2 regions of the Arthrobacter humicola genome follow, and region 2 is predicted to be linked to the other one. Evidence: predicted binding sites of a transcription regulator. Region 2 holds the regulator's gene; the other holds the start of a gene.

Region 1 (8,582 bases), on a different contig from region 2:
CGTGTCGCCACTGAACACGGTGTGTTCAGAAACAGCGCCCTCGCCCTCGAACAGGAAGCACACGGATCCGGGCGAATGGCCGGGCGTGTGCAGTGCCGTGAGCCTGGCCCCGGCGACGTCGAAGGTGTCGCCGTCGGCAATCGCGTGGTCCGGCCCGGTGCCGGGGAACACCTGCTCCCACAGCATCCAGTCGTCCCGGTGCAGGTACACGGGCGCGTTCACGAGCGTCCGGACGTCGCCGACGGCGCGGATGTGGTCATCGTGGCCGTGCGTGAGCAGGATCGCGGCGACCTTCCGGCCCGCGACGGCCGCGGTCACGGCAGCGGGATCGTGAGCGGGGTCGATGATGACGCATTCGGTGTCATCGCCGACGATCCACACGTTGTTGTCAACGTCCCAGGTCCCGCCGTCGAGCGAGAATGTCCCGGAGGTGACCAGCCGGTCGATCCGGACGCTCACAGCTCCACCACCGAGCGCAGCACCGCGCCGGCGTGCATCTTCCCGAAGGCTTCTTCGATCTGGTCGATCGTGATCCGCTCGGTCACGAAGGCGTCCAGGTCCAGCTTGCCCTGCCGGTAGAGGCTGATGAGCATGGGGAAGTCGCGCGAGGGCAGGCAGTCGCCGTACCAGGAGGACTTGAGCGAGCCGCCGCGGCCGAACACGTCCAGCAGCGGGAGCTCCAGGGTCATGTCGGGGCTCGGGACGCCCACCAGCACCACGGTGCCGGCGAGGTCACGGGCGTAGAAGGCCTGCTTGTACGTTTCCGGGCGGCCGACGGCGTCAATCACCACATCGGCGCCGAAACCGCCGGTCAGTTCGCGGATTGCTTCCACGGGGTCGACGGCGGAGGAGTCCACCGTGTGGGTGGCGCCGAGTTCCCGGGCGCGCTGAAGCTTCTTGGCGTCGATGTCGACGGCGATCACGGTGGTGGCGCCGGCGAGCGCCGCACCGGCGATGGCCGCCACGCCCACGCCGCCGCAGCCGATCACGGCGACCGAATCGCCGCGCTGGACGTTCCCGGTGTTGATCGCGGCGCCGATCCCTGCCATCACGCCGCAACCGAGCAGCCCGACGGCGGCGGGGTCGGCGTCGGGATCCACCTTGGTGCACTGGCCGGCCGCCACGAGGGTCTTCTCGGCGAAGGCGCCGATGCCCAGGGCCGTGCTTAGCTCCGTGCCGTCTTCCAGCGTCATCTTCTGGGTGGCGTTGTGGGTGTTGAAGCAGTACTGGGGCTCACCGCGGCGGCAGGCCCGGCACTCGCCGCACACGGCACGCCAGTTCAAGACCACGCGGTCACCGGGAGCGACCTCGGTGACGTCCGGTCCGACGGCGCTGACAACGCCCGTGGCCTCGTGGCCGAGCAGGAAGGGGAAGTCGTCGTTGATCGCGCCCTGCTTGTAGTGCAGATCGGTGTGGCAGACGCCGCACGTGAGGATGTCCACGAGGGCCTCGCCGGGACCGGGGTCCGGCACCAGGATCGTCTCCAGGGTGACATCGGCATTCTTGGAACGGACTACTGCGCCCTTGACTTTATGGACCATGGCATAAGCTCCTCTGCTCGAATCGCGGGTTACCCGCACAACTTACCCGCAAATCTACCCGCACAGCCTGCCGGGACAACGGGGGACGGCACGGCCCGTGGGGGCCGCGCCGTCGTGATTTGGTGCTGCTTTTGGATAAAGGAAAGGCTAGGCGGCGAGCCGGCTCTTGACCTCGGCCGCGGAGGGGTTGGTCGCGGCGGTGCCGTCCGGGAACAGCACGGTGGGGACGGTGCGGTTGCCTCCGTTGAGCTGCTCCACGAGATCGGCAGTGCCTTCGACTTCCTCGATGTTGATCTCGGTGTACCCGATGCCCTGCGCGTCCAGCTGCTTCTTCAGCCGGGTGCAGTAGCCGCACCACGTGGTCGAAAACATGGTGATGGTGCCGGTTTCGGGGGTGAAATCCACGAAGTTCTCCTCAAGCTAGTGGTTGGGGCCGGCGTGGAGGGCCGGGCGCCCACGGAAGTCGTACGTCACTTCCAATAACCGTACCGCGCAGCACACTATTCCCGCACGACGGTCCGCGGTGGCATGCTGGAGGGCATGTGTGGACGCTACGTGATGGCCCGGGCCGTCGGAGACCTGCTGGCCGAGTTCGACGCCGAACTCGAACACGAGATCGCGATCCCGCCGTCGTGGAACGTCGCCCCGACCGCGGACGTGCCCATTCTGCTCGAACGGCTCATCGATGGGAACCCGGTGCGGCAGCTGCACCTTGCGCGCTGGGGGCTGGTGCCGTCCTGGGCCAAGGACCCCGGGATCGGCTCGAAGATGATCAACGCCCGCAGCGAGAGCGTGCTGGAGAAGCCCTCGTTCCGGAAGGCCGTGCGGTCCCGGCGCTGCGCCGTCCCCGCGGACGGCTACTACGAATGGAAAGCCGGTGAGGGCCGCAGCAAGCAGCCGTACTACGTGCACCCGAGCGACGGCGGCCCGATGGTGTTCGCCGGACTGTACGAATGGTGGAAGGACCCGTCCAAGGCCGACGGCGATCCGCACCGCTGGCTGCTCTCGACATCGATCCTGACTACCGACTCGCCGCCCGAAGGCTATGCCGGCGGGATGCTGGCGGAACTGACGGCCCTGCACGACCGGGTCCCGCTGCCGATGGACCGGGCGACCATGCAGGCCTGGTTGGACCCGCACACCGGGGACGCCGCCACCCTGGTGGACCTGGTCCGCTCGGGGGCGCACGATGTCGCCGAGGGCTGGACCATCGACGCCGTCGGCACCGCGGTCGGAAACGTGAAGAATGATTCCGCCGAACTCATCAAGCCGGTGGGCAGCCTGTTCTAGTCACAGCGTCTTCGGGTCACAGTGTCACAGTGCCGCCGTCGTCGACCTCCCAGCCGGGATTGAAGGCGACCTCCCAGCGGTAGCCGTCGGGATCGGCAAAGTACCCGGTGTAGCCGCCCCAGGACTGGGTCTTCGGCGCCGCGACGATCGTGGCTCCCGCGGACTCGGCCTCCGCCATCACCCAGTCAACTTCCGCCGCGCTGCCCAGGTTGTGGCTCAGCGTGATGCAGGGAATGCCGGCTGGCGGATCGGTGGCCGCTTCGGCCTGCATCTGACCCGCGTCCCAGAGCGAGAGGATGAGGCCGTGATTGGCCTGGATAAAGAGGACCTCGCCCCGGACTTCCCGGCGGACGGGCCAGCCCAGGCCATCCACATAGAAACTGCGGGAGGCGTCAACACTGTGGACACCCAGTGAAATTAAATCGACTCGTGGCTGCATCTTTGGATACTGTCATGAACATGTCCACAAATCACGGATACGACAAAGATGCCCAGGCCGACAAGGCACAGCTCGCAGCTGTGCGGGTGGCAGTGGATGAGGTGGATGAGCAGATCGTGGCGCTGATCGGCCGCCGGGAGCGGCTGATCCGGATCGCCGGGACCCTGAAGGCGGACAGCGCGGAGGTTCGGGCGCCGGGCCGCGTGGAGCGCGTGATCGAACACGTCAAGGCCGTCGCGGAGCAGAAAGACATCGATCCCGACATCGTCGAGAAGACCTACCGCGCCATGGTGGAGGCCTTCACCGCGCTCGAACTCGAAGTGTACAAAGCCGGCAGCTGAGGCTTCTGCTTCCTGCCGGGCCAGCGCGCCTAGAGGGCCTCTTCCACGGGCACGTTGGACTGGTAGTCCCGGCCGTCGGCGTCGCTGAACGCCGTCATGAGGTGACCCTTCGGCAGCCCCAGCACCGTGGTGAGCGGGAAATGGCCGGTAATGGTGTTGCCCGAGTGCTCGACGCCCTTGAGGTCGAAATTTTCCTCGGTGCCGTCATGGCTGAAGCAGTAGAAGGACACGGCCTCGCCGTTCATGAACTCGATCCCCATTCTTCGCTGATGGGAATGGTCCGGGGTTGCCGCCACGAGCCCCACCACATAGGCGCCCTGGCCGGGGATATTGCCGTCTATATCAAAAGTCGCCACCAAGGTTGAATCCTTGGCGGCGATGCTTACGTGCTTCAGGAGTGCGTTGTGGGAGCTCATGGCTCAATCCTGCTACCTGCACCTGCGTCCGTCCACCCCTGATCTGTCGGTGGTCTGCGGAGCAGCTCGTTCGCGGCGTGGGGATCGGCGGTGCCGTCCCCGGTCCCATTGACGTGGTCGCGTAGGGCTGCCTTCCTGCGGCGTCCCGCGGCCACGGTGAATAGCACGATGAATAGGGCGACGGCGATAGCTGCGGCGCCGGCGATGCCAGCCGGAGTGTTCCAGGGGCTTGCCGCCCCGTCGGCGGCTCGGGTCCCGGTGGAAGCCTGCGTCTCTTGGGGCTGGGGGCTGCCGGAGGCCGGTGCGTAGCGGGACACGGAGCCGTTGTTGGCGCCGTTGCCCGGGCTCGCCACGATGATGGTCCCGTCCGGGGCTACCGCGAGGTGGCCGGGGTTGTTCTCCGTTGGGATGGAGGGGCCCGTTGCTGTGGCGCCCGGCGTTATTACGGACAGGGCGGGGCTTAGGGCGCTGGCCACGTAGAGCGTCCCGTCTTGCCCGACGGCTGCCTCCGTGGGTCCGCCCGGGACGTAGATGGTGTAGGCCACGGTGTCGGCGCCTGGTGTGATGACAGCGACGTGATTGGAACTGATGTTGGTGACATAGATTGTCCCGTCCGGTCCGGCGGCGATCCCGTGGGGGTTCTCTGTCTTTCCGGGGGTGGAGCTGACTTGGATGGTCCGTGAGACGGTGTTCGCCCCGGGCGGGATCACCGAGACCGTCCCGCCCTCTTGGTTCGTCACGAACGCGGTGCCGTCCTTCGTCACTGCCACTTCCACCGGGCCGGCGCCGACCGTGACGGTGCGGTCCACCGTCGATGCCCTGGGCGCGATGATCGATACGGTGCGTTCGGCAGGGTTCGGAACGAAGACCGTGCCGTCGGGTCCGGCGGCGATCAGGTGGTTCCCGCGCGACACCGGAATGCTCCGGGCGACAGCCGCCGCTCCGGTAGGGATGACGCCCACCACGTCCTGGCCCGTGGCGCTGTCTCGTTGGGCCACGTACAGGGTGCCGTCCGGGGCCAGCGCGATCCCGGAGACATTGTTGCCCGTGCTGATGGTGCGGGCGGGTTGGGGCGCTCCCGGCGGTATCACCCGGATGCCGCCGGCCGCGCCGTAATTTCCCACGTACGCAGTGCCGTCAGGACCAACTACCACCCCGACCGGTGTCCCGCCGACGTCGAGAACCTCCGCGGGGGCCGCCGCGGCCGGTGCCGCTCCCAGAAAAAGGACTGCTCCCACCGCGGCAGCAGTCCTCAGGCTTTGATGCTTCACTTTTCTACCCCCATAGATGTGCCGTGCACCGCGGCGCTGCAATGCCGGTTCAAGAAGCCTACTCTGCGGTACCAGTGAGCTCTGGCCGACGCAGTCCACTGTGCCATCATGCATCCGGTGCAATGCCGCAAGGAATGGGTTTTGTCGCCACTCCGACGTAGACTGGCTTTATTCGAAGATATGTTCGAATATCGTGAATGCAGTGGCGTGAATGCAGTGGCGTGAAAGCGGGGACTGGGCCGGCTCCAGCCCGGACTGGGTCGGGAGGCAACGTGGGCATGTTCAGCGAGTCCGTGGATGTCGCCTGCACGCCCTCCGGGCAGCCCCTGCGGCTTGACTGGGCGGCCCGGCACTACACGGTCTGCGCGGAACCGGTCCGCTGGTATGAACGCCGCCAGTGGTGGACGGAGGAAAGCCGGGCACCCCTCGGGAGCGGTCCGGGCCTGGTGGACCACGAGATCTGGCGGGTCCAGGTGCGTGCCGACGGGGAGGACGCGGCGGAGCCCACCCTCACCCTTGACCTGAGCCGGCACGTCAGCAGCGGCCGGTGGCGGCTCGTGCGAATCCACGACGCCCTGCAGCCCCACCGGAAGCCCGAAACAGCATGAGCTTCACCCATCTGCACGTCTCCACCGCCTTCAGCGCCCACTACGGCGTCTCATGGCCGGAGGAACTGGCCGCGGCCGCAGCCGCCGACGGCGCCACCGCGCTGGCCTGCACCGACCGTGACGGGCTCTACGGAACCGTCAAGCACCTGAAGGCGTGCATGGCCGCCGGGCTGGATGCGATCGTCGGGGTGGACCTCGCGGTCTTTGACGACGACGGCGACCTCCGCGCCCAGCTCGGGGGACGCGTCGTCGTGCTGGCGCACGGACACAACAACGGCGCCGGGTACCGGGCGCTGTGCCGGCTGATCTCCGACGCCCATGCCCGTACCACGGGCAAGGCGCAGGGAGCGGTTCCGGTGGCCGTCACCCGGGCCGAACTGGCCTCCCGCACCCTGGACCCGGAAACCCTGCAGCCGGTCCTGACGGTGCTGATCGGTCCGGACTCCGACGTCGGCCGTGCCATGGGCGGCCGGCGGTACCTGCGGCCGCGCACCCTGTTCAAACGCTGGCTGGACGCCATGCCCCCCGGGACGCTGGCGGCGGAAGTCGTTTCCCAGCTCAGCCCGCCCGGGGAACCGCTGAGCACCGCCCACGCGGTGCGCATGCTCAAACTCGCCGCGGAACACGGGGTGCCCGCCGTGCTGAGCAACGCCGTGCGGTATGTCGCCGAGGACGGCGCGGCCACCGCCGACGTGCTGGACTCCGCCCGGACGCTCAAATCCCTGCCCGAGCTCTCCGCCGCCCCGCTGCTGCAGCCCAACGGGCAGGGCTGGCTCAAATCGGCGGCCCGGATGCTCGAACTGGCCAAGGAGATCATCCACGCCGCCGGGTACGGCACGGCGGACCTCAAACGGCTCCTCGCCCAGACCGAGGCGCTCGCGGACCGCTGCCGCATGGACCCCGTGGCCGACATGGGTTGGAAGCAGCCCGTGGTCCCGGAAGCGTCCGTGATCGGGATCGCCGGCGACGCGCTCGCAGAGCTGACCCTGCGCTGTGAGGCCGGCATCGGCCGCCGCTTCCCGGGAATCTCCGGGCAGCGGGAACAGCAGATGCGGACCCGGCTGAAACACGAGCTCCGGATCATCGACTCACTGGGCTTCGCCTCCTACTTCCTGACCGTCGCCGAAGTCTCACGGATGATCCTGGCCATGGGCGTCCGGGCGGCCGCCCGCGGTTCGGGCGCCTCCAGCCTGGTCAACTACCTGATCGACATCAGCCAGGTGAACCCGCTCCAGCACGACCTCATCTTTGAACGCTTCCTCTCCCGTGACCGCGCCACGCTGCCCGACATCGACATCGACGTCGAAAGCGCAGAACGGCACAACGTCTACCGGAAGATCTTTGAGCGCTTCGGAGCCGAACGCGTCACGCTGATGAGCATGCAAAACGGCTACCGCGCTCGCGGTGCCGTGCGGGACGCCGGCCTGGCCCTGGGCATGGACGACGGCGAGGTCGGGGAAATCGCCAAGCAGCTGTGGCGGTTCTCGGCCCGGCACTTCCGCGAAGCCCTCGTGGAGAAACCCGAACTGAAGGAATTCGCCGACCGGGTGGAGCAGCGCGGCTTCAGCGAAAACCAGCAGCTGGACCTGCTGGTGGACCTCACGGAACGGCTGGACCGGCTGCCCCGCCACATCTCCATGCACCCGTGCGGCGTTATCCTCGGCGACGCCACCCTGCTGGACCGCACCCCCGTGCAGCCCAGCGGCCTGGGCCTGCCCATGAGCCAGTTCGACAAGCACGACATGGACCCCATGGGCATGCTCAAACTCGATGTCCTGGGCGTCCGGATGCAGAGCGCCATGGCCTTCGCCGTCCGGGAGGTTATCCGGCTCCACCCCTCCAAGGCCGAGGTAGTGGCCGCCGGCGCACATCAGGCCGGTCCGGACGGGACGGGCCCGGATTACATTGCCGAGGACGGGCACATCGACCTCAACGCGGTCCCGCTCGATGACGAACCGACCTTTGAACTGATCCGCAGCACCCACACCCTGGGCTGTTTCCAGATCGAATCCCCGGGCCAGCGCGAACTGATCGGCAAGATGGCACCCCGGGAATTCAACGATCTCATCATTGACATCTCGCTGTTCCGGCCCGGCCCGATGAAATCCGACATGGTCCGGCCCTTCCTGGAGCACCGGCACGGGTTCGCCCCCGAGGTCTACCCGCACCCCGACCTCAAGCCGGTCCTCAAGGAGACCCACGGGGTCACCGTCTTCCACGAACAAATCCTCAAAACCTTCGACGTCATGACCGGATGCGGGCTGGCGCGCGCCGACGAATTCCGCCGGGCGCTGGGCAACGACGTCCTGGAGGCCAAGGTGGAGGAGTTCTTCCGGAAGGAGGCGCGGGCCCGGAACTACAGTCCCGAGGTGGTGGACAAGGTCTGGGGCACGCTGAAGGCCTTTGGCAGCTTCGGGTTCTGCAAGGCCCACGGAGCCGCCTTCGCCGTGCCCACCTACCAGTCGGCCTGGCTCAAGGCGCACCACCCGGAGGCTTTCCTGGCCGGGCTCTGGGAGCACGACCCCGGCATGTACCCCAAACGCCTGCTCGTGGCCGAGGCGCGCCGGCTGGGCATCCCCATCCTTCCCCTCGACATCAACCGGAGCCAGGCCGAGTACCGGGTGGAACGGGTGGAATCCGGGCCGGACCGGGGCAAGCTGGGCATCCGGCTGAGCC
Region 2 (8,582 bases):
GCAGCAGTTCAGCGTTGGAGCCGCGCCCGAATGCGGCGTCCAGGTCCACCAGATGCACCCACTCGGCCCCCTGCTGCTGCCAGTTGAGGGCGGCCTCCAGCGGAGTGCCGTAGCTCGTCTCGCTGCCGGCTTCGCCCTGCACGAGCCGGACGGCCTGGCCGTTGACGACGTCGACGGCGGGCAGAAGCTCGAGTACGGGCAGCGGGGTTTCGGTGGTCATCGTGGTGTCCTCAGCTCGGGATGGTGGGTCAGGAACGCGGCACGGTCGTCAGGACGCCGGCAGGGTCAGGAGATAGGCGGCCAGCAGCGACATGCCGGCCAGGATGTAGAACACGACCTCCACCCAGCGCGGACTTTTCTGCTGGCGGAAGGAGATTGCGCCGCCGACCAGCAGGCCGGCGACGCCCATGAGGACCAGGGACCACATCTAGGCGGTCTGTTCCGGTGCCGCGGGGCGCAGGCTGTCGACCCAGTTGCGCAGGAGCCGGGCGCCGGCGTCGCCGGACTTCTCCGGGTGGAACTGCGTGGCGCACAGCGGGCCGTTCTCCACGGCCGCAATGAACGGGGCACCGTGTTCGGACCAGGTCACCAGGGGCGCCGCCATCCGGGGCTGGATGACGTCGAAGTCCCAGTGCTGGACCCCGTAGGAGTGCACGAAGTAGAAGCGCTCACCCTCGACGCCGACGAACAACTTGGATCCCTCCGGGACGGAGACGGTGTTCCAGCCCATGTGGGGCACGACGTCGGCGGGCAGCAACTCGACCTTGCCGGGCCACTCACCCATGCCTTCGGCTTCCGTGCCGTGCTCGACGCCTGCCTCGAACAGCACCTGGAGCCCCACGCAGATGGCAAGCACGGGGCGGCCGCCGGCGACGCGGCGGCCGATCATGCGGATGGCATCCACGGACTTGAGCTCGCGCATGACGGTTTCGAAGGCGCCGACGCCGGGGACCACGAGGCCGTCGGCGTTGAGGACGTCCTCGGGCTTGGAACTGAGGATGACCTCGGCGCCGGCGCGCTCCAGAGCACGGACTGCAGAGCGGACGTTGCCGGAACCGTAGTCCAGCACAGTGACGGTCGGCTTTCCCTCCGGAGACACCGGTTTGGTTCCGGCGGCCGGGTCGATGATGGCCCCGTCGCGCAGGACCGGGCCGGTCACAGTGCGCCCTTGGTGGACGGAATGCCCTCGACCCGGGGGTCCGGTTCGACGGCTGCGCGCAGGGCCCGGGCGAACGCCTTGAACTGGGCCTCGACGATGTGGTGGGGGTCGCGTCCGGCCGTGACGTTCATGTGAAGGCAGATCCCGGCGTGGAGCGTGATCGCCTCGAACACGTGGCGGGTCAGCGAGCCGGTGAAGTGGCCGCCGATCAGGTGGTATTCCTGGCCTGCCGGCTCGCCGGCGTGCACAAGGTAGGGCCGGCCCGAGACGTCGACGACGGCCTGCGCGAGCGCCTCATCCAGGGGCACGGTCGCCTCGCCGAAGCGGCGGATTCCGGCTTTGTTGCCCAATGCGGTCCGCAGAACCTCGCCAAAGGTGATGGCCACGTCCTCGACGGTGTGGTGGACATCGATGTGGGTGTCGCCGGTGGCCTTGACGGTCATGTCAATCAGCGAGTGCTTGCTCAGGGCCGTCAGCATGTGGTCGTAGAACGGGACCGACGTGCTGATATCCGAGACCCCGGTGCCGTCCAGGTTGATCTCGACCAGGACCGAGGACTCACTGGTGGTCCGTTCCATGCGTGCGGTCCGGCCCTCGGCGGCGGTGGCTCCGGTGTTGCTCATGTAGATGTGTCCTTTGGAAGAAGGCAGGGTGCTGGGCAGTCTGGCGGGGCGCACTGGCTCCCCGTCAAGTCTAGGCCTGCGGCGTGGCGTGGCTGGTCAGGATGCGTTCAAGGGCTTCGAGGAAGGCTGTGGTTTCCGTCTCAGTGCCCGCGGTCACGCGAAGGTGCCCCGGGATGCCGACGTCGCGGATGAGGACGCCGGCGTCCAGCAGGCCCTGCCAGACGTCGTGCGGGCTCTCCAGTCCGCCGAAGAACACGTAGTTCGAATCGGAAGCCGCCGGCTTGAGGCCCAGGCGGGTCAGCTCGGACACGATCCGGTCGCGCTGGCGCTTGATGTCCTCGACGTCGGCCATGAGGGCCACGCGGTGGTGCAGTGCGGCCAGGGCCGTGGCCTGGGTGATAGCTGACAGGTGGTACGGCAGACGGACCAGCCGCAGGGCGTCGGTGACCTCGGGAGCGGCGGCCATGTACCCGAGCCGCGCCCCGGCGAGGGCGAAGGCCTTGCTCATGGTGCGCGAGACGATGAGCCGCTCCCGGCCGGGCAGTAGGGTCAGAGCGCTGGGTGTGCCGTCGTGGGCAAACTCGTGGTACGCCTCGTCGACGATCACGATGGTCTGGCTGGCCTGGCCGGCGTCATAGACGGCCTCGACGACATCAAGACCCAGTCCGGTACCGGTGGGGTTGTTCGGGGAGCACAGGAAGACAATGTTAGGCTCCAGTTCCCGGACCTGGCGGGCAGCCGATTCCGCGCTGAGCCCGTAGTCCGCCGCGCGGGCGCCGACGATGTACTCCGTGTCCGTGCCGGCGGCCAGCAGCGGGTACATCGAGTATGTGGGAGGGAAACCGAGGGCCGTCCGGCCGGGGCCGCCGAAGGCCTGGAGGATTTGCTGAAGGACTTCGTTGGAGCCATTCGCGGCCCAGATGTTCTCCGCGCCCAGACCGTGGCCAAGGTACTCGGCGAGGGCTTCCCGCAATTCGGTGAACTCCCGGTCCGGGTACCGGTTCAGCCCGGCGGCGGCGGTGCTGACAGCCTCGGTGATGGCGGCGCGGACGTCGGCCGGGACACCATGGGTGTTCTCGTTGACGTTGAGCAGAATGGGGACGTCCAGCTGGGGTGCGCCATACGGTCGCAGGCCGCGCAGATTGGTTCGGAGGGGCAGTCGGTTGAGGCGCTCAAGCTGGTCAGTCACGTGACCAGTTTAAGTGGAAGCGGGACGGGCGCTGAAACTGTGACGCCCGGGACGGGCGCCGGCGGTACCTACTTGGACGGAACGAACAGCTGCTGGCCCGGCATTACACGCGCAGCGTCAAGGTTGTTCAGCTGCACGATATCGGCCACGACGTCACGGGGATCGCGTTCCGGCGCGACGGTCCCCGCAATGGCCCAGAGGGACTCCCCCGGCTGGACTGTCACGGAAACAGTGGGCGTCACATTGAGCTGGTCCGCGGAATCCGCCGCCTTGGCCGGAGCGTTGAGGAATCCGCTGAACGACAAGATGAGCGCTGCCAGCAGGATCAGCGGGATCCCGAAGAAGACGAACCGTCCGCGCCGGGTGAGCCGCAGCGGCGCCTGCTTCGGCCGCCGGGTGACCCCGCGGTCCGTGATGCTGTGATCAAAAGTGCTGTGAAACGCGCTTGCTGCTGACATGAACTGAGCCCTCCTGGACCATACGGTGCCGCCGGCGTTCTCCACATACTCGCCGCCAACCGGCCGAACCTTCGAACATAGAACCGAAGAATGCACTCGACTCGCAAATCCTTGAATCGAACACATATTCGAACTTTGCTAGTTCTGTTTTAGCACTTAGTAACGAACGATGTCGAGACTCGCTAGAACAAATGTTTGAAAAAGCTCTGCCGCTGGCCTACTTTTGAGGGAAAGAACAACAGCTTGTGAACTCGTTCATCGGTAGTTGATCAGGAGGGTCTGACATTTCAGGCCGGAAGTTCCCGGTGACAGCAGCCACGGCGGCCGGGTGGAACGGAAAGGCGTTGGCGAACATGGCAGCACAAGCCACCGGCGGCCGGGCCAGTTCACGGAGCGCCCAGCCTGCCCGGGCCCCCAAGAGCCTGACCGTCCGGCAGAAGAAAATCCTGGAAACGATCCAGCGCTCCGTCAGTGACAACGGCTACCCGCCGTCCATGCGCGAAATCGGCGACACCGTCGGACTCGCCAGCCTGTCGAGCGTGACCCATCAGCTGTCCCAACTGGAAAAGCTCGGGTACCTGCGTCGCGACCCAAAGCGTCCAAGGGCCATGGAAGTGCTCATGCCGCTGACCCTGGACGAGGGTACGAGGGCCATTTCGGGCGTCGAGAAGTCCAGCGGCCTCCGGGCCGTCGGTGGCCTCTCCGTGACGGAACTCGCCAGCGCCACCGACACGGCAATGGTGCCGTTCGTCGGACGCATCGCGGCCGGCGGACCGATCCTCGCCGACCAGGTGGTGGAGGACGTCATGCCCCTGCCGCGCCAGCTGGTGGGCCACGGCGAACTCTTTATGCTCAAGGTGGCCGGCGACTCGATGATCGATGCCGCCATCTGCGACGGCGACTGGGTGGTTGTCCGCCGCCAGGGCGACGCCGTGAACGGCGACATCGTGGCCGCGCTGCTCGATGATGAAGCAACGGTCAAGACGTTCCGCCAGCGCGACGGCCACACCTGGCTGCTGCCGCAAAACACCCAGTACGAGCCCATCCTCGGCGACCACGCCGTGATCATGGGCAAGGTCGTCTCGGTGCTCCGCTCCCTCTAGCCACCCCGTGGCAGGCCTCCCGGGGCAGCCACCCCCGGAACGGCTTCCAGGGGCCGGAGCCACGGCTCCGGCCCCTGCTTTTTAGTCCTTTCCGGAGTCCTTCGCCAGGCGCTTCAAGGCGGCCACGGCGATCGAAGGATCCGTGGTGGGCCAGAACGGCGGAAGCGCGGCGCGGAGGAACCCGCCGTAGCGCTCCGTGGACAGCCTCGAATCCAGCACCGCCACCACACCCTTGTCCGAGGTCGAGCGGATCAGCCGGCCGGCGCCCTGCGCCAGGCGGATTGCGGCGTGCGTGGCCGAGACGGACATGAAGCCGTTGCCGCCGGCCTGCGCCACCGCTCGGGAACGTGCTGTCATGAGCGGGTCGTCCGGCCGCGGGAACGGAATCCTGTCAATGACCACCAGGCGGCAGGACACCCCGGGAACGTCGACACCCTGCCACAGGGACATCGTGCCGAACAAACATGTGTCCGGCTCGTCGGCAAACTGCCGCACGAGCGCCGTCATGCTCGACTCCCCCTGACACAGGATGCTGAGGCCCAGCCGTGGCCGCATCGCCTCGGCGGCCTCCTCCGCCGCCCGCCGGGAGGAAAACAAGCACAGGGCGCCCCCGCCGGAGGCACGGATCAGTTTCTCGAGTTCGTCCAGGGCCTCCGGGGACGTGCCGCGGCCGGGCTTGGGCAGGTGCTGGGCGACATAGAGGATGCCCTGCTTCGGATAGTCGAACGGGGACCCGACGTCGACGCCGGTCCAGCTCGGGGCGCCGCTGCCGACCAGGCCGAGGCCTCCGGCGGCCGGCTCGAACGCCGCCCCGATGGCGAGCGTGGCGGATGTCAGGATGACGGTGTGGTCCGCGAACAGTCCTTCACGCAACCGCCCCGCGACGCTCAACGGAGCCACATTGATCAAGGCCGGCGCGGTCTCGTCCGGCTGGGAGTAGCCCTGCGCCGGGTCGAAGCTGCTATTGCGGGAGAACCACACGACTTCGCGGTTTTCCCGCGCGGCCAGGAGGCGTTCGCAGAGTTCCAGGATGACCATGAGGCGGGACCGGGCGAGCTGGCGACCGCCGTCGGCCGTCGTGGAGCTGTCCCCCTTGGAATCGGAGAGCGCGGCGCGGCAGGCGTCGCGCAACTGGTCGATGCAGTCCAGCTGCTCGGTGTTCAGGCCGTTGGGCATCAACCCGCTGGGGACACCGTCGATGGCGAGTTCCAGGTGGGAGGCGGCATTGTTCAGGGCGTCCACGGTGATGCCGGTGTGCTTCCGGGCCCCGGAGGCAGCGGCGTGGACCATCGCGACGGAGAGCTGGCCGGAGACTGCGCCTGTGACGCGGTCCTGCAGTTCGTGGGCCTCGTCCACCACCACGACGCCGTACTCAGGCAGGACCGCCAGGCCTTCGAACGCGCTGACGGCGAGCATGGCATGGTTGGTGACCACGACGTCGGCATCGGCGGCGTTCTGCCGGGCCAGTTCACTGAAGCATTCGGCCGCGAGCGGGCACTTTTGCGCGCCGAGACACTCCATGGACGTGACGGAGACCTGCCGCCAGGCCCGGTCCGTGACACCGGGCATGAGTTCGTCCCGGTCTCCCGTGACCGTCTCCTCCGCCCATTCGCGCAGGCGCACGACTTCCTTGCCGAGCTGGGAGGACGGCCCGCCCAGCGCGGCGGCAAAGTGCGGCACGGACGTGTCCTCGCCGAGGGAGAACAGTTGTCCCTCAGACGGTTCCTCGGACGGGAAGCCGCCCTCGATCTTGTGCCGGCACACATAGTTCGACCGGCCCTTCACCAGGGCAACCTTGACGGGCCGCTCCAGGGCCGGGGTGATCGTCTTGAGCAGCCGGGGCAGGTCGCGGCCGACAATCTGAGTCTGCAGTGCCAGGGTCGCGGTGGAGACCAGGGTGGGCTTGTTGCTGGTCAGCGAGTGGGCGATCAGCGGAATCAGGTACGCCAGAGACTTGCCGGTGCCCGTGCCGGCCTGGACCAGCAGGTGGTCGCCGCTGTCGATCGCGCGCGCCACCTGCCGGGCCATTTCGTGCTGGCCGTCGCGGCTCTGGCCACCCATGCCGGACACGGCACGGTCGAGCAGCTCAATCACGAACGCCTCGCCGGTCCCGCCGGCCGTGTTGCCGCCCGCGGCGTCCTCGCCCGTCCCGCCATCGGCCGGTTCCGCGTCAGCGGCCCCGGCGTCCGGGGATCCGGCCTTGGCTTTGGTCACCGCAGCCTCAGTCATTGCTGATGAAGGGATCCAGTTCAGCGGCGAGTCCTTCGCGCACCATCACCACGGCCCGGGTGCCGGTTTCCTCGTGCTCGAGGCTGAGGATCTCAGCGTCGGTCTCGTGGAGCTTGTTGAGCAGATCTCCGCGGTTGTAGGGGATCAACAGTTCAAGCTTCACGCCGGGGCGCGGAATGCCGTCACTGATGGCCTTGAGCAGTTCCGGGATGCCTTCACCTGTGCGTGCCGAGACCACCACGTGGCGCGGTTCGCGCTGCTTGAGCCGTTCGACCACAAACGGGTCGGCGGCGTCGGCCTTGTTCAGGACGATGATTTCCGGAACCTTGCGGGCGTCGACTTCGCTGAAGACTGCCCGGACTGCGGCGATCTGGCCCTCGGGGTCCGGGTGCGAGACGTCGACGACGTGCAGGATGAGGTCCGAGTCGGCCACCTCTTCCAGGGTGGAGCGGAATGCTTCCACGAGCTGGGTGGGCAGCGAGCGGACGAATCCCACGGTGTCCGCCAGCGTGTAGCCGAGGCCGTCGGCGGTTTCTGCCTTGCGCACGGTGGGGTCCAGCGTGGCGAACAGGGCGTTCTCCACCAGCACCCCGGCGTCGGTCAGGCGGTTCAGGAGCGAGGACTTCCCGGCGTTGGTGTAGCCGGCGATCGCTACTGACGGCACGGCATTACGACGGCGGTTGGCGCGCTTGGTTTCCCGGGCGGGCTTCATGGCGGCGATTTCGCGCCGCAGCTTGGCCATGCGGGTGCGGATCCGGCGGCGGTCCAGTTCGATCTTGGTTTCACCGGGACCACGGGAACCCATGCCGGCGCCGGCGCCGCCCACCTGGCCACCGGCCTGGCGGGACATCGACTCGCCCCAGCCGCGCAGGCGCGGGAGCAGGTATTCGAGCTGGGCCAGTTCCACCTGTGCTTTGCCTTCCCGGCTCTTGGCGTGCTGCGCGAAGATGTCCAGGATGAGCGCGGTGCGGTCGATGACTTTGACCTTGACGATGTCCTCCAGGCCGCGCCGCTGGGACGGGGCGAGTTCGGCGTCGACCACTACGGTGTCGGCGCCCGTGGACATCACGATGGCTTTGAGTTCCTGCGCCTTGCCGGAGCCGAGGAAGGTTCCGGGGTCGGGCTTGGCCCGGCGTTGGACGAGCCCGTCCAGGACCTCGGAGCCGGCTGTCTCAGCGAGGGCCGCAAGTTCACGTAGGGAGTTCTCGGCGTCGGCGAGAGTACCTTCGCTCCAGAGTCCGGCCAGGACGACGCGTTCGAGGCGCAGCTGACGGTATTCGACCTCGGTGACGTCCTCGAGTTCGGTGGACAGGCCCGCCTTGCGGCGCAGGGCGTGGCGTTCCTCAAGGTCCTGCTGGTCGCCGTCGAAGTTGGTGTACACGTCGTCCAGGCGCGAGATGGCCTGTGCCGTGCCGAACACCGCCTTCTGGCCGCCGGCACTCGTGCCGGCTGCGTCGTGGGCTCCGGTGCCGCGGCCCGCGTTCGGGGCAGGGGCGTCCTTGGAGAGGATCCGGTCGATAACAGCCTGGATCTCCTCAGGGCTCATGTCCTGGGCGGCTGAATCGGGTCCGGTGTTGGGCTGGCTGGTCATGGTCTCCTTTAGGGGTTCGGCTATTTCAGAATAGTGCCGATTGGTGCTCTGTGGAGCGGTATTCGCGCTGGGCTGACGGCGAGGGGTCATGCAGGCCTCCTGGAATGCCCGCGGCAACGGTGCCGGGGGCAGGGCTGGCTCCGGGCGGAGCGCTGGCTGGGTAAAGAGAAGGGCTAGGTAAAGAGAACAGCTAGGTGAAGAGAGCGGCTCGGTGGGAGAGGCGCCCGAGG

Evidence for each region. Region 2 encodes LexA, which represses DNA repair genes until DNA is damaged. Its sites were predicted from a motif close to TCGAACANNTGTTCGA; they were not measured.
Region 1: a site for LexA is predicted at 5,471-5,486, ahead of ABD243_RS17345 (DUF6504 family protein). Genes of this name have one in related genera too.

The regions. Positions count from the first base shown of each region.
Region 1 covers NZ_BAAAQB010000041.1:143,758-152,339, forward strand. The annotation lists gene ABD243_RS17305 (MBL fold metallo-hydrolase) at 1-459, opposite strand, end outside; gene ABD243_RS17310 (S-(hydroxymethyl)mycothiol dehydrogenase) at 456-1,541, opposite strand; gene ABD243_RS17315 (mycoredoxin) at 1,689-1,946, opposite strand; gene ABD243_RS17320 (SOS response-associated peptidase) at 2,082-2,831, shown strand; gene ABD243_RS17325 (VOC family protein) at 2,848-3,270, opposite strand; gene ABD243_RS17330 (chorismate mutase) at 3,285-3,611, shown strand; gene ABD243_RS17335 (hypothetical protein) at 3,641-4,027, opposite strand; gene ABD243_RS17340 (Vgb family protein) at 4,024-5,298, opposite strand; gene ABD243_RS17345 (DUF6504 family protein) at 5,571-5,906, shown strand; gene ABD243_RS17350 (DNA polymerase III subunit alpha) at 5,903-8,582, shown strand, end outside.
Region 2 covers NZ_BAAAQB010000010.1:50,439-59,020, forward strand. The annotation lists gene priA (bifunctional 1-(5-phosphoribosyl)-5-((5-phosphoribosylamino)methylideneamino)imidazole-4-carboxamide isomerase/phosphoribosylanthranilate isomerase PriA) at 1-220, opposite strand, end outside; gene ABD243_RS04205 (hypothetical protein) at 269-427, opposite strand; gene hisH (imidazole glycerol phosphate synthase subunit HisH) at 428-1,159, opposite strand; gene hisB (imidazoleglycerol-phosphate dehydratase HisB) at 1,156-1,782, opposite strand; gene ABD243_RS04220 (histidinol-phosphate transaminase) at 1,853-2,971, opposite strand; gene ABD243_RS04225 (LysM peptidoglycan-binding domain-containing protein) at 3,040-3,429, opposite strand; gene lexA (transcriptional repressor LexA) at 3,783-4,532, shown strand; gene ABD243_RS04235 (ATP-dependent DNA helicase) at 4,614-6,761, opposite strand; gene hflX (GTPase HflX) at 6,754-8,352, opposite strand.